2 linked regions of the Luteolibacter sp. LG18 genome follow. The protein of the gene in region 2 binds, or shares a complex with, the protein of the main gene of each other region. Links are inferred from orthologs where the notes say so. Each region holds a gene or a part of one and is shown on either strand. Other genes may lie near its edges.

Region 1 (6,800 bases), 2.0 Mb from region 2 along the record:
CCGGGTCATCCAGCACGAAATCCCCGCGCGAGAACAAGGTTCCCTTTGCCTGGATCAACTCACCGCCGGGCGAACCGGTGCGGTTCAGCTTCCGGATCGACCTCGCCCGCGTGGAGGAAAGGAAGGCCGTCCACGCGTCCACGGAAGTCGAGTTGACGTTGAACCCGCCGTTGAGAAGCAGCCGGGCCGCGATCGAGCGGTGGGCCTCGAGACGGATCTTGCTGCCATCGAAAACTTCGGTGCGCAGCTTCTCTGGGGTATCCGTCCCCTTCCACAGGCTGAAGCGCGGGTTGAGCAGCGGTTTCTTCCCATCGACGAAATCGCTCCACATCGTCTTCGGCTGGATCGCGGCCCCGTCCGCCGCGCGGGACGAAAGCGAGGAGAAGAACCAGCCGTCCCACAGTGCCTCGTTCACGAGATAGGAATGGTCGTAGAGCGTGGAACCGGAGCTGCCGGCGCTGGTCGCGTTCGCAGGGACCCGCGGGTGGGCGTAGGCGTTGCCCACAGCCTGGTCGGTGTAGCTGGGGGACGGCGTGCAGGAAACACTCTGCGGGGCCCAGAGGGTGGAGCGCAGGCAGGCCGCGCCATCGCCCACGCTGGCGTGCCGCAGGTTCGCGATCGAGACCGGCGGCATCGAGGGAATCGAGAGCGAGGTCATGTGCGTGCGGCCGTCCATCGGCAGCCGGCCGGAGCCGACGTAGCCGTGGTTCTCGCCATTCGGGTCTCCGGGCAGCGAGCACTGGAGCAGGTCGCTCTGGAAGGACTCCATCTTCTCCAGCTTGTATTCCAAGCGATCCAGCGAGAAGTCCTCGTTGCTGTTATTCAGGCGGGAGGACAGCCGCCCCGCCCCGCTGTAGAGGAATGAGGGCGTGCCCAGGGTCGAGTCCCCCGCCGATTTCATCTCCATGATGAAGGCGGCAAAGGGCTTCTTCTTCGAGGCGGCCTCCGCCATGGTCACGGAGGGCAGCACGTTCTGCTGAAGCGGCTTCAGGTTCTGGGTGAACTGGGTGTTCCCCTCGGCGATGATCTCGCCACGGTGTTCATAGTAGGGCCAGCCGCGGGCACGGTCATAGATCCAGAAGTCCACGTACTGGGCCTTGTTGTTGTAGGCCGAGGTCTCGTTGTAGGGCTCCATGCCCACGGAAATGCGGTCCGAGGAAACGCCGGTCACCTTGCCGCCGGAGCCCAGTACCTTGTCGTAGAACAGCAGGTCGTTGTAGTAAAGACCGGGCGTGAAGTCCGGATAGCTCCCGCCCTGGAAGGTGCTGGTGGTCTTAGCCAGCGAGAACAGCCGCGTCTCGCCCGGCGCCATGTTGAACACCGACTCGCCCGGCATCTGGAACTGCGATTGGAGGAACAGCCCGCCCGGTGTGCCGATGACGTCGCCGAGCCGGGTCGCCGCCCCGCGCTGGGCCCCGTTGACGAACCAGTTGAACTTGAACGGCAGGCCGCTGCTGAACTTGCACAGGAAGTTCGTGTTCGCGGGCCAGGTGATGCGGACGTCGAAGGGATTCCACAACAGCACATAGACGTCCACCCCCAGGCGCAGCGTGAACTCGGTGCTGGTCCCCGTGGGCGGCACCGCCGAATAGGAAAACACGTAAAGGATGCGCGAGATGCGGGGATAGCGGAAGCCGCCCTGCTTGTCGCCGTAGTCCTTTTGCTGGTCCGCCAGATGCCAGTCAATCAGCGGCTTCGAGGCGAGTTCGATCCGCGGCTCGTTGTTCGAGAGGCTGACGTCCTTGTAGAGGTTGTAGTAGGCGTGGAGGTGGTTCCAGCGAGCGCCGATGGCGACGCCCGGGTTTCCATACACATACGCCTGCGCGTCGTTGATCGAGTTCGAGCCGCTCCACTGGCCGTAGCCGGAGATATCCGCCTCCGGCATCTCGAAGAGGCTGGAGAAATCCTTTTTGAAACCACCCTTCCGCACGTCCGTCAGCAGCGTGCGTGCGCCCACGGTGCAGGTGCGCCCGAGGTCCGGGACCGGAGGAATGCCGGTCAGCTCGATCTGCTCCGTCGTCACCAGCCGGTTGGCGGTCGCCGCGTCTTTCGGAAACGCCCCCATCGACGCGATCGCCTCGGGCGCGAACCGCGGCGGCGCATGCCGCGCGGCGAGCTGCGCGCTGTCCGAGGAAACCGTCGGCTCGGCAAGGTCCACGGTGGCCTTCTGCGCCTCATCCGCCGTCCACCACGCGATCCTGCCCTCCGGCGCATCGAGGAGCGGCACACGGGTCTCACGCCCGTCCGGCAGGCGCTCCAGCGCCACGGATGGGCCGCTCATCGCGCCCACCATTCCCAAGACTCCCTCCTGGCCTTGGGGCGCGGAAATCAACCACGAGGCAAAGCGGTCCTGCCGCCCAGCCGGAAACGACGTCGGCGTGGTGACATCCGACTTCCACACCCCGCTCCAGCTCTGATGCGCGGATGGCACCTCTCCTCCCGCCAGCGCGGCCGGGGCGCTGATCCGCTGGTCCGGACCGAGATTTTTCTGAAGCTGCCCGATCGCCAGCATCAGTGCGCAGCGGGCATTCGCCCGGGCCCTCATCCGCGCCGCTTCCTGCGTGGAACCGCGGAGCGTGATGGACGAAAGGGAAAGCAGCCCCAGCGCCAGCGTGCTCAATAGAACCATCATCAACAGCGTGACGAGCAAGCTGAAGCCACGACGATGCCTCGAACCGACCAAGACAAAAGGAACCATATTCCCTAGTTCCGAAACCGGGGTGATCCTGACGCGATTTTGGGAATTTCTTGAAAGAATCCCCCACTCCCCACGAACGAACGGGATCTCCCAAGAGCCGACGGCGGCAATGGGGTGGACGGTCCACCCCGGGGATGATCGACTCTGGAACCACATGGACATCCACGACGCAGCCCGCGACGACATCGAAGGGATCACGGCGATCTACAACGATGCCGTCCTCCACACCACGGCGATCTGGAACGACACCACGGTGGACATCGCCAACCGCCAAGCCTGGCTCACCGACCGGCAGCGTGCCGGCTATCCGGTCCTGGTCGCGACCGGCGAGGACGGAGACGTGCTGGGCTACGCCTCCTTCGGCGATTGGAGGGCTTGGGAGGGCTATCGCCACACCGTCGAGCACTCCGTTTACATCCGCTCCGACCAACGCGGCAAGGGCATCGGCCAGGCGCTGATGCAGGCCTTGATCAAGCGGGCACGCGCCCTCGGCAAGCACGTGATGGTCGCCGGTATCGAGGCCGGGAACACCAGTTCGATCCGGCTGCACGAAAAGCTGGGCTTCGAGCAAGCCGGATATCTCAAGGAGGTCGGAACCAAGTTCGGTTCGTGGCTCGACCTCGTCTTCCTCCAGCTCACGCTCGCTTCCGACGACGAGCTCTGAGGTGGAGGGCGGTGATCTCCCGCCGGATCAGAGCCTCAGGAACGTCTCGAGGATCTTCTTCCCATCCTGCGTGAGGATGGACTCCGGATGGAACTGGACGCCGTGCACGGGAAACTCCTTGTGGCGTAGGCCCATGATCTCGTCCTCGGCTGTCCAAGCGGTGATCTCCAGGCAATCCGGCAGCGTTTCCTTCTTCACGATCAGCGAGTGGTAGCGCGTCGCCTCGAACGGGCTCGGCAGCCCCTCGAAGACGCTGCTGTTGTTGTGGAAGATCGGCGAGGTCTTGCCGTGCATCAGGCGCGGGGCGCGGATCACATCACCGCCGTACACCTGGCCGATCGACTGGTGGCCGAGGCACACGCCGAGGATCGGCGTGGTCCGCCCCATCGCCGCGATCAGTTCGCAGGAGATACCCGCCTCAGTGGGCGTGCACGGACCGGGTGAGATGCAGATGCGGGAAGGAGCGAGCGCCTTCACCTCGTCCACGGTCATCGCGTCATTACGCACGATCTTCATCTCCGCCCCCAGCTCGCCGAAATATTGGACGAGATTGTAGGTGAAGGAATCGTAGTTATCGATGATGAGAAGCATTTTAGTTATTGGCTAAGGGTTAGAGGTTATTGGGGTTGCCGCCAACGCGCCCTTTTGTGTTTCTTCCTAATAACGAATAACAAATCACGTTTAACCCTCCTCCAACGTCCTCGCGAGCGCCACCGCGCGGAGCACGGCCTTCGCCTTGTTCACGGTTTCCTCGTATTCCGAGGCAGGCACGGAATCGGCCACGACACCGGCGCCGGCCTGGACGTAGGCCATGCCGTCCTTCAGAAGGCAGGTCCGCAGGGTGATGCAGCCATCGTGGCTGCCATCGAAGCCGAAATAGCCCACCGCACCGGCATAGGCGCAGCGCTTGCTCTTCTCCAGGCTGTTGATGATCTGCATGGCGCGGATCTTCGGCGCACCGCTCACCGTCCCGGCCGGGAAGGTGGCGCGGAGCACATCATAGGCGCTGTGTTCCGGATCGAGCTGGCCGGTCACATTGGACACGATGTGCATGACGTGGCTGTAACGCTCCACGATCATGAAATCATCCACGTGCACGCTGCCGTGCTTCGCGATCCGGCCGACGTCGTTGCGGGCGAGGTCGACGAGCATCAGGTGCTCGGCGCGCTCCTTCGGGTCCGCCATCAGCTCCGCGGCCAGGGCGTCGTCCTCCTCCGGGTTGGCCCCGCGGCGGCGCGTCCCGGCGATCGGGCGGATGTCGATGCGGCCGCCGATCGAGCGGACGTGCACCTCCGGCGAGCTGCCGACGAGCGCGAAATCCCCCAGTTCCAGGATGAACATGTAGGGAGAGGGGTTCACGTGGCGCAGCGCGCGGTAAAGATCCACCGGCGAGCGGTGGAACGGCGTCTGGAACCGCTGGCTCGGCACGAATTGGAAAATGTCACCGGCGGCGATGAACTCCTTCCCCTCCAAGACCATGCCCTCGTATTCCTCGCGGGTGGTGTTGCTCTCCGCCTGCGGGGCATCCACGGTCGCCAGGCCATTGAGGGCCGGGACATGGAGCGGGCGGTTCAGCATCTCCACCAGCGCGGCGATGCGGCCGCGGGCCTCGGTGTAGGCTTCCTCCAGCGAGGCATGTTCCTCCGGGAACGCGTTCGCCACGATCTGGAGGCGGCGCAGGCGCTGGTCGAACACGATCAGCGTGTCCGCCAGCATGAAGACCGCGTCCGGCACGCCGAGCTCGTCCTTCGGCGCGGCGCCGATGGTCGGCTCGAACTGGCGGACGGCGTCGTAGGAAAGGTAGCCGAGCATGCCCCCGCAGAACGGCGGCAGGTTGCCATGGCGCACCGGCTTGAACGGGGCCATTTCACGCTCCAGCGCGGCCAGCACGTCGTCCTCCGCGGTGAAGCGGCGGACGTTCAGACCCTGGCGCACGGTGATTTCCTTCCCGCGGGCCTCGAACACCCGGCGCGGATTCGAGCCGAGGATCGACCATCGCCCGCTCTTGTCGGTACTTTCGGCACTCTCCAGCAGGAAAGCGTGCCGGCTGTCGCGTATCTTCAGATAGGCGGACAGCGGGGTTTCGAAATCAGCCGCGAGCTGGGTGTAAACGGGGATCACGTTCCCCTGTTTCGCCAGCTGGGCAAAGGACTCGAAAGAAGGCTCGACCGGAATGGAATTCACTGCGCCCGGAGCATGGCCGGATGGCCCCTCAGCGCAAGGGCGGAGTGCCATCCACCACCCCTCTTCCGCATTCGCGTCCATTGGCGTTCATTCGCGGTTCCCCTCCCCGCTTCGTCGCTACCCGCGTGATTTTTCCGTCCCGTGATCGGAAAAGACGTGAAACCCGCAGGGAACGGGTGTGGGATGGGGCTTTATGAAAAGCTATCTTGTGATGACCGTCCTCGGCCCGGACCGGCAGGGCCTCGTGCAATCCCTCTCGGCGGTGGTGGCGGATCATGGTGGAAACTGGCTGGAAAGCCGCATGGCGCGCCTCGCGGGCCAGTTCGCCGGCATCCTGCGCGTGGAGTGCCCGGAAGCGGAGGCCGAGGGCCTCGCCGCGGCCCTGAAGACCCTCGAAAAGGACGGCATCTCGATCCAGTTCGCCCGTGAACAGGCCGCCGAAGCCCCGGCCCGCAAGACCGTTTCCCTCGATGTCGTCGGCAACGACCGCCCAGGCATCGTCCGCCAGCTCGCCGCCGCCATCAATGGCGCGGGCGGCAATGTCGAGGAACTCGTCACCGGCCTCGAAAGCGCCGCCATGAGCGGTCACCCGATTTTCCGTGCCAGCGGCACCGTCGCCCTGCCGGAAGGCGCGGCCGTGGAAGCCATCGTCGCCGCCATCGAAAAGCTCGGCCCCGACCTCTCCGTGGAGGTCAAGTAGTAGCGCAAGTTTCCAACTTGCGAATCGGAAGATCCGCGAACTCCCCAGCAGCCCCAGTCCACCCCCGAGTGGTCGGTTGCCCGTGGCCAGTAGCCCGTGAAGAGAGGAAAAGAGCCTAACGAGAACTCTTTCTCCTCTCTGATCACTGTTTACTGATCACTTTCACTGCGCCCCGCCATCCAGCGCGTGCTCCAGATCGCCGGGCTCGTGGTGATCGTCCATGTCCAGTTCGCGCACGCGCTTGCTGTCGCGGATGACCTCCACCTGCTTGCGCAGTTTCTCCCGCAGCTCGACCCCGTTGGGAATCGCCGGAATGGTGAGGAACGGCAGCGAGCGGTCCGAAGTCTGGAGATTCACCGAAGCCAAGCCGGTCATGCGCATCCACAGCGGCCGTTCCATCGAAATGTCCTTCACGCGGTAGAGCTCGATCTCGTCGATCTTCTGGTTGAACACGCCCTCCGTCACCCGCAGGCGCTCGGTGGTCAGCTCGAAATGGCGGCTCTTCACCAGCAGGAAGCGCCAGACCGCATAGAGCAACGGAATGACGATCAACC
Region 2 (7,079 bases):
AGGACGGCACCGTTTCCCTCGCCGGCCAGAGCCCGAGCGAGGACGGCAAACTGCTCGCCTACTCGCTCTCCGCCGGCGGCAGCGACTGGCAGGAAATCCGCGTCCGCGACGTGGCCACCGGCAAGGACCTGGAGGACCATCTCAAATGGGTGAAATTCAGCGGCGTGTCCTGGAAGAAGGACGGCAGCGGGTTTTTCTACAGCCGCTACGATGCACCGAAGGAGGGCGCGGCGCTGACCCAGAAGAACGAGTTCCAGAAGCTCTGCTTCCACAAGATCGGCACGCCGCAGGCCCAGGACCCGATCGTTTACGAACGCAAGGACCACGCCAACTGGGGCATCCACGGCGGCGTGACCGAGGACGGGCGCTACCTCGTGATCGGCATCAGCCAGGGCACCGATCCGAAGAACCGGGTGTTCTTCAAGGAGATCGCGGACAACGCGAAGGTGGTGGAGCTGCTGCCGGACGCGGATGCCGAGTATGACTTCATCGACAACGACGGGCCGGTGTTCTTCTTCAAGACCGACCTCGATGCGCCGCGCGGCCGCGTGATCGCGATCGACACCCGCGAGCCCGCGCGAGCGAACTGGAAGCAGGTCATCCCGGAGAGCAAGGACCTGCTCAAGGGCGTGTCATCGGTGGGCGGCCAGCTCGTTTGCCAGTATCTCCAGGACGCGAAGAGCGCGGTGAAGTGCGTGGGCTTCGATGGCAAGCTGATCCGCGAGCTGGCGCTGCCCGGCCTGGGCAGCGCCGGTGGATTCGCCGGGAAGAAGGAGGCCAAGCAGACCTTCTACGGCTTCTCCACCTTCACCGAGCCCGGCTCGATCTACCGCCTCGATCTGGCGACCGGTGAAAGCAAGCTGTGGCGGAAGCCGAAGGTCGGCTTCGACAGCGACGCCTATGAGAGCGAGCAGGTGTTCTACCCGAGCAAGGACGGCACCAAGGTGCCGATGTTCATCGTCCACAAGAAGGGCCTGAAACTCGATGGCTCCAACCCGACGCTGCTCTACGGCTACGGTGGCTTCGACACCAGCCTGACACCGGGCTTCTCGATCCCGCGCGCGGTGTGGCTGGAGATGGGCGGCGTGCTGGCGGTGGCGAACCTGCGCGGTGGCGGCGAATACGGCCGCGAGTGGCACGAGGCCGGCACCAAGCTGCGGAAACAGAATGTCTTCGATGACTTCATCGCCGCGGGTGAATGGCTGATCTCGCACCAATACACCTCGACACCGAAGCTCGCGATCCAGGGCGGCAGCAATGGCGGCCTGCTCGTCGGCGCGTGCCTGGCGCAGCGTCCGGACCTCTTCGGCGCGGCGCTGCCGCACGTGGGCGTGATGGACATGCTGCGTTTCCACAAGTTCACTATCGGCTGGGCGTGGCAGAGCGACTACGGCAGCTCGGACAATGCGGACGAGTTCAAGGCGCTCTACGCCTACTCGCCGTACCACAACCTCAAGTCCGGCACGCGTTATCCGGCCACCCTGGTGATGACCGCCGACCACGACGACCGCGTGGTGCCCGCGCACAGCTTCAAGTTCGCCGCGCGCCTCCAGGAATCGCAGGCGCAGGACGGGCCGCCGGTGCTGATCCGCATCGAAACCAGCGCCGGCCACGGCGCGGGCACGGCGCTCAACAAGAGCATCGAGCAATCCGCCGACGAGTGGGCGTTCCTGACCAAGGCGCTCGACATGAAGAAGGATTGATGGACCCGGCGGGCGGGGACATGCTCCGCCCCGCCCCATGATCCTCCACACGCTCACGCAGGTCCAGGACCTCCCGATGTCCGTCGCGGAGGCCTGGGCCTTTTTTTGCGCCCCGGCCAATCTCCAGGCCATCACACCGCCGGACATCCGTTTCGAGTTCATCGGCGACCACTCCGGGCCGATGTACGAATCCCGGATCCTGCGCTACCGCATCGGCATCGCGCCGCTGGTCACGGTGAACTGGGTCACCGAGATCAAGGCGGTGCGGGACGGGCATTCGTTCGTGGATGAGCAGCGGTCCGGGCCGTATGCCTTCTGGCACCACCGCCACACCTTCGAAACCATCGCGGGCGGCACGCGGATGACCGATGAAATCCACTACGCCGTGCCCGGCGGGCCGATCGGCAATCTCCTCCATCCGCTGCTGGTCCGGCCGAAGCTGGAGAAGATCTTCCAATTCCGCCGCGAGGAACTCGTGCGACGGTTCGGGACGGTGGGTTGACCAGTCTCTTTGCCCCGGTAGGGGCAGTGGAATGTTAGCCGGTGGCAAGGAGCGAAGCGACGCCCCCACCGGTTGGACGGCGGTGGTAATTCGCGTCCCGGCAGGGACGCGGGAGGCGCTCCCTCAATCGACGAACCGCGCATCGTATTCCACTTCGCATTTGGCCAGAAACTCGCGGTATTCCTCTTGGAACGACTTCTTCCGGTGATGTTCTTCCTGCCGGGCGATGTAGCGCCTCACATCCTCACGTGACGATGGGCTGACGGTGAACGCGCCGTATCCCTCCTGCCATTGAAACTCCTTCAATCCGATGGTGCGATGCACCCATTCGGAGGAAGGTCGTTTGATATCCCGCATCACGTCCGAGAGGCGATGAACGGCCTGAAGACCAATGAGCGCGTGGACGTGATCGGCCACCCCGCCGATCGCCTCGGGGAACACGTTCAAATCCCGGAATGCCCCTCCCAGATATGCGTGCAGGCGTCCTCTCCATTCGGTGTCGATCCATGGCTGGCGGTCCTTCGTGGAGAAGATCACGTGGACATGCAAACTGAGATGAGTGGACGACATGATGGGAGGATGGCGGGTGCTTGGGTTCCGCTTCAAGGGTGAAACCTCCCTTCCGCGTCCCAGCCAGGCCGCGGATCTCGTTTCGAAAAGGCAATCGGGCCCCTTCTTTGCCCCGGCAGGGGCACCGGATGGTAGCCGGTGGCGGAGGAGCCTAGGCGACGACCCCACCGGTCACGCCGCGGACATGGAATGGCATCCCGGCAGGGATGCGGGAGACCTGCGAAGTCGATAGGCATCCGGTGGTCTCAACGCGAAAACCGCTCTCCCGCATACCTCCGGCATGCGATTCAAACCAACCATCTCAACCGGTGGGGGCGTCGCTTCGCTCCTTGCCACCGGCTACCATCCCATGCCCCTACCGGGGCAAAGAGCCTCTTACTCCATCCACCGCTCGATCGCGAGGCGGATGCCGGCGGCCTTGTGGAGGGTTTCCTCGTATTCCTTCTGCGGATCGGAGTCGGCCACGATGCCGCCACCGACGTCGTAACTCAACCGCCCGCCATCCCGGACGAGGGTGCGGATGGCGATGTTGAACTGGCTTTCGCCATTGAAGCCGAACCACCCGATGGCGCCGCAGTAGAGGCCGCGCTCGCGCTGCTCCAATTCGGAAATGATCTCCATCGCCCGCTTCTTCGGCGCGCCGGTGATGCTGCCGCCGGGGAAACACGCGGCCAACGCGTCGATGGCGGTCGTGCCTTCGCGCAACGTGCCGGTGACCGTGGAGACGAGGTGGTGGACCTGCTCGAGCGTTTCGAGCTTCAGCATCTCGGCGACGTGCACGCTGCCGAACTCGCAGACCTGTCCGATGTCGTTGCGGAGCAGGTCGGTGATCATCACCAGTTCGGAGATTTCCTTGGCGGAAGTCTGGAGCTCGTAGGCGCTGCGGCGGTCATCATCCGGATCCGGGAAACGCGGGCGGGTGCCCTTGATCGGGCGGGTCTCGATGCCGCGGCCGGAGATGCGCAGGAAGGTCTCGGGTGAGGAACTCAGCACCTCGGTGCCACCGAGCGCCAACCACGCGGCCATCGGCGCGGGCGTGGCCTCGCGGAGGTGGCCGTAGAGCGGAAACAACGAGCCGCCCTCGACCGTCGCGCGGAACGATTGCGAGAGATTGACCTGATAGATGTCCCCCGCCGCGATCCATTCCTGGGCACGGCGGACATTGTCCAAATACCGCTCGCGCGGCGTGCACGATTGGAACGCGCCGACGCGCACCGGATCATCGGGCAGCTCCCGCAGTTCGGACGACAGCGTGCCGGCTTCCCACCACTCGCCGCGGTCGTGGATGAACACGAGCATCTCGGGAAACTCGCCAAAGACGAAATCGCCCTCGTAGCCGACCCAACCACAGAGGCCGCCGAGCGGGAAGCCGCGGTCCGCAGTTTCGCCACGCGAGGCATCGAGGATCGCCTGCAACCGCGCGCGGTCGCCGGAACGGTGGAGATTGCCCTCGATCAGGCTCAACGGCCGCGCCGCGATCACGGAAACCGGCATCGGCGCACTGGAGGGCTGGTTGCCGGCGGTATCGAAGAACACCAGCCCGCCGAGATGGCGCAGCCGTGCGGCCACGTCCGCGGGCATCAGGCCCTCGAGGCGTGGCTGGCGGACGGCGGAACGCGTCAGCGGGTCGGCCATGACCGCGGCAGGAAACTACCACCCGCCCCGGCTGGCAAGGCGGAAGACCGCTCACGGCCGCGGGAACTCGACCCGCGCGGACACCGGGAAGTGGTCCGAGGGCAGCGGCTCGGGATCGACCACGATGTCCGCGTCCAGCACCCGCGCGCCCTTCGACACCAGGATGTGGTCGACGTTGCGGGTGCCCGCGCGCTTGCCCTCCCAGAAGTGGAGCGTGGTGCGGTTGCCCTCGCCGCGGTGGCGGCTGTCGAAGGCATCGACGAGGCCGTTTTTCCAACCGCCCTGGCCGAGCAGGTAGGTCACGGCAGGGTTGCCCTCCACCGCGTTGAAATCGCCGAGCAGCACCACCGGCTCGTCGGCGTGGCGGCGGGAGTCGATGCGCTGGGCGATCAGGCGCGCGGCGCGCTCGCGGGACGGCTGGTTGCGGTGGTCCCAGTGGGTGGCGAAGACGTAGAAGGAGCGGTCGGTGGCGCGGTCGGTGAGCCGGGTCCAGCAGGCGATACGCGGGATCTCGTTGCCCCAGGTTTTCGAACCGGGGATCTCCGGGGTGTCGGACAACCAGAAGGTCCCGGCGTCCGAGGTGTCCTTCACGAAACGGTCGGCGCGGTAGAAGATGCCGGTGTATTCCCCTTCCCGCCGGCCATCGTCGCGGCCGACGCCGGTGAAATCGTAGTCCGGCAGCGAGGCCCGCAGGTCCGCCACCTGGCCGTGGAGCGCCTCCTGGACCGCGAAAACGTCCGGCGACATCCGGGTGAGACTGCGGACGGAGGCGATCACCCGCTCGTGCCAATTGCGCGGGCCGCGGTCGCCCTCGTTCTCATAGCGCAGGTTGAAGGTGACCAGGCGCAGCGCGATGGCACCGTCCTCCCGCACCGGGACCGCCTTGGGCGTCCGGACGGTCTGCCGCCGGCCGCAGCCGCAGAGCAGCACGGCCATCACGGGGAGGATCCATCCGACACGCATCCGCGGCACTCTCCGCAGGACGGTCCGGATGTCAATGACCGCGGCGGATTGGTCATTGAAAGAAGACCGCGGTTTTTTCACGTTAAGGGCCGACCCTTTTTGTCCGTACCCGATTGATTTCATGAAACATCCGCTCCTTGCCTCGATGATGGCGCTATCCGGCCTCGCCGCCGCCGACAGCCTGCCGCTGATTCCCCAGCCCGTGTCCGTGAAACCGGGCGAAGGCGCCTTCGATTTCACCGCCGCCACCGGCATCCGCTACGACCGCACGCTGAAGGCCGAGGCCGACCTCTTCGCCGCCGACCTCCAGAAGCTCACCGGCAACGCGCCGAAGACCGCCAGCGAGGAAATGCGGATCCTCCTGCCCAGCGAAATCCGCCTGGACGTCGATGCCGCCGCGGATCTGCCCGTCGGCGGCTACAAGCTGGAGATCACGCCGAAGACGGTGGTCGTCACCGGCAAGGACGCCGCCGGGGCCTACTACGGTACCCGTACCCTGCTCCAGCTCCTGCCCGCCGCCAACGACCCGGCGTGGAAGGACCAGGCCCCGGAAAAACTCCCCGCCGTTTCCATCAGCGACTACCCGCGTTTCGCCTGGCGCGGCATGATGCTCGATTGCGGCCGCCACTTCTTCGAGGTGAAGGACGTGAAGCGCTTCATCGACGAACTGGCCTACCACAAGCTCAACGTCTTCCACTGGCACCTCACGGAGGACCAAGGCTGGCGCATCGAGATCAAGAAGTACCCGAAGCTCACGGAGACCGGCTCCTGGCGCGAGTCCTCCCCGCCCTATGGCAACCGCAATTCCGACGACGGCAAGCGCTACGGCGGCTTCTACACCCAGGAGCAGGTCAAGGACATCGTCGCCTACGCCACCGCCCGCCACATCACCGTGGTGCCGGAAATTGAAATGCCCGGCCACGCCGCGGCGGCCATCACCGCCTACCCGAAGCTGGGCAACGATGACATCCCGGGCTACGCGCCGAAGGTGATGACCCGCTGGGGCGTGCACCCCTACACCTTCGCGCCCACCGAGGACACCTTCCGCTTCATCGATGACGTCTTCACCGAGGTCTGCGCGCTGTTCCCCTCGAAGTACATCCACATCGGCGGCGACGAGGCCCCGAAGGACCAGTGGGACAAGTCCCCGCGGGTGCAGGAGCTGAAGAAGAAGGAGAACCTCAAGGACGGCCACGACGTGCAGAGCTACTTCGTGAAGCGCGTGGAGAAGATCCTGGCGAAGAAAGGCCGCAAGCTGATCGGCTGGGACGAGATCCGCGAGGGCGGCCTGTCCCCGGAAGCCACCGTGATGTCCTGGCGAGGCGAAAAGGGCGGCATCGATTCCGCCAAGGAAGGCCACGACGTGGTGATGGCCGCGAACTCGCACCTCTACTTCGACCACTACCAGGAGCCGAAGGAAGCCGCGCTGGCCAAGGGCGGCGACAAGGAAGCGATCGGCGGATTCCTGCCGCTCTCGAAGGTCTATTCCTATGACCCGGTGCCGAAGGCCCTGACCGCCGCGGAAGGCAAGCATGTCCTCGGCGTGCAGGCCCAATTGTGGGCCGAGTACTTCCACGATTTCCCGAAGATGGAGTACATGGCCTTCCCGCGCATCGCCGCGCTGGCCGAGATCGCGTGGACGCCGCTGGAGCGGAAGAACTTCGAGGACTTCCGCGGCCGTCTCGACGGCGTGCTGAAGCACTACG

Evidence for each region.
Region 1: the proteins of pabB (region 2) and llg_RS14590 are in contact, whole or in part, in a solved structure (PDB 8RP0), measured with the Escherichia coli proteins. The link is inferred for Luteolibacter sp. LG18 from one-to-one orthologs.

What each region holds. Positions count from the first base shown.
Region 1 is NZ_AP024600.1:3,647,107-3,653,906, reverse strand. The notes cover bases 2,172-5,046. They hold llg_RS14590 (aminodeoxychorismate/anthranilate synthase component II), read right to left. Parts: upstream 3,954-5,046; coding sequence 3,390-3,953; downstream 2,172-3,389. Other genes in these bases: trpE (anthranilate synthase component I), read right to left, coding at 4,044-5,046; llg_RS14595 (N-acetyltransferase family protein), read left to right, coding at 2,853-3,362; llg_RS14600 (hypothetical protein), read right to left, coding at 2,172-2,698. In the rest of the region: more of llg_RS14600, read right to left, coding at 1-2,171; more of trpE, read right to left, coding at 5,047-5,546; llg_RS14580 (ACT domain-containing protein), read left to right, coding at 5,740-6,246; llg_RS14575 (PH domain-containing protein), read right to left, coding at 6,409-6,800. UniProt on the Escherichia coli protein: Part of a heterodimeric complex that catalyzes the two-step biosynthesis of 4-amino-4-deoxychorismate (ADC), a precursor of p-aminobenzoate (PABA) and tetrahydrofolate.
Region 2 is NZ_AP024600.1:1,632,555-1,639,633, reverse strand. Bases 2,281-5,141 are described here. They hold pabB (aminodeoxychorismate synthase component I), read right to left. Parts: upstream 4,411-5,141; coding sequence 3,151-4,410; downstream 2,281-3,150. Other genes in these bases: llg_RS06855 (endonuclease/exonuclease/phosphatase family protein), read right to left, coding at 4,462-5,141; tnpA (IS200/IS605 family transposase), read right to left, coding at 2,329-2,775. In the rest of the region: llg_RS06875 (prolyl oligopeptidase family serine peptidase), read left to right, coding at 1-1,703; llg_RS06870 (SRPBCC family protein), read left to right, coding at 1,741-2,205; more of llg_RS06855, read right to left, coding at 5,142-5,373; llg_RS06850 (beta-N-acetylhexosaminidase), read left to right, coding at 5,495-7,079. UniProt on the Escherichia coli protein: Part of a heterodimeric complex that catalyzes the two-step biosynthesis of 4-amino-4-deoxychorismate (ADC), a precursor of p-aminobenzoate (PABA) and tetrahydrofolate.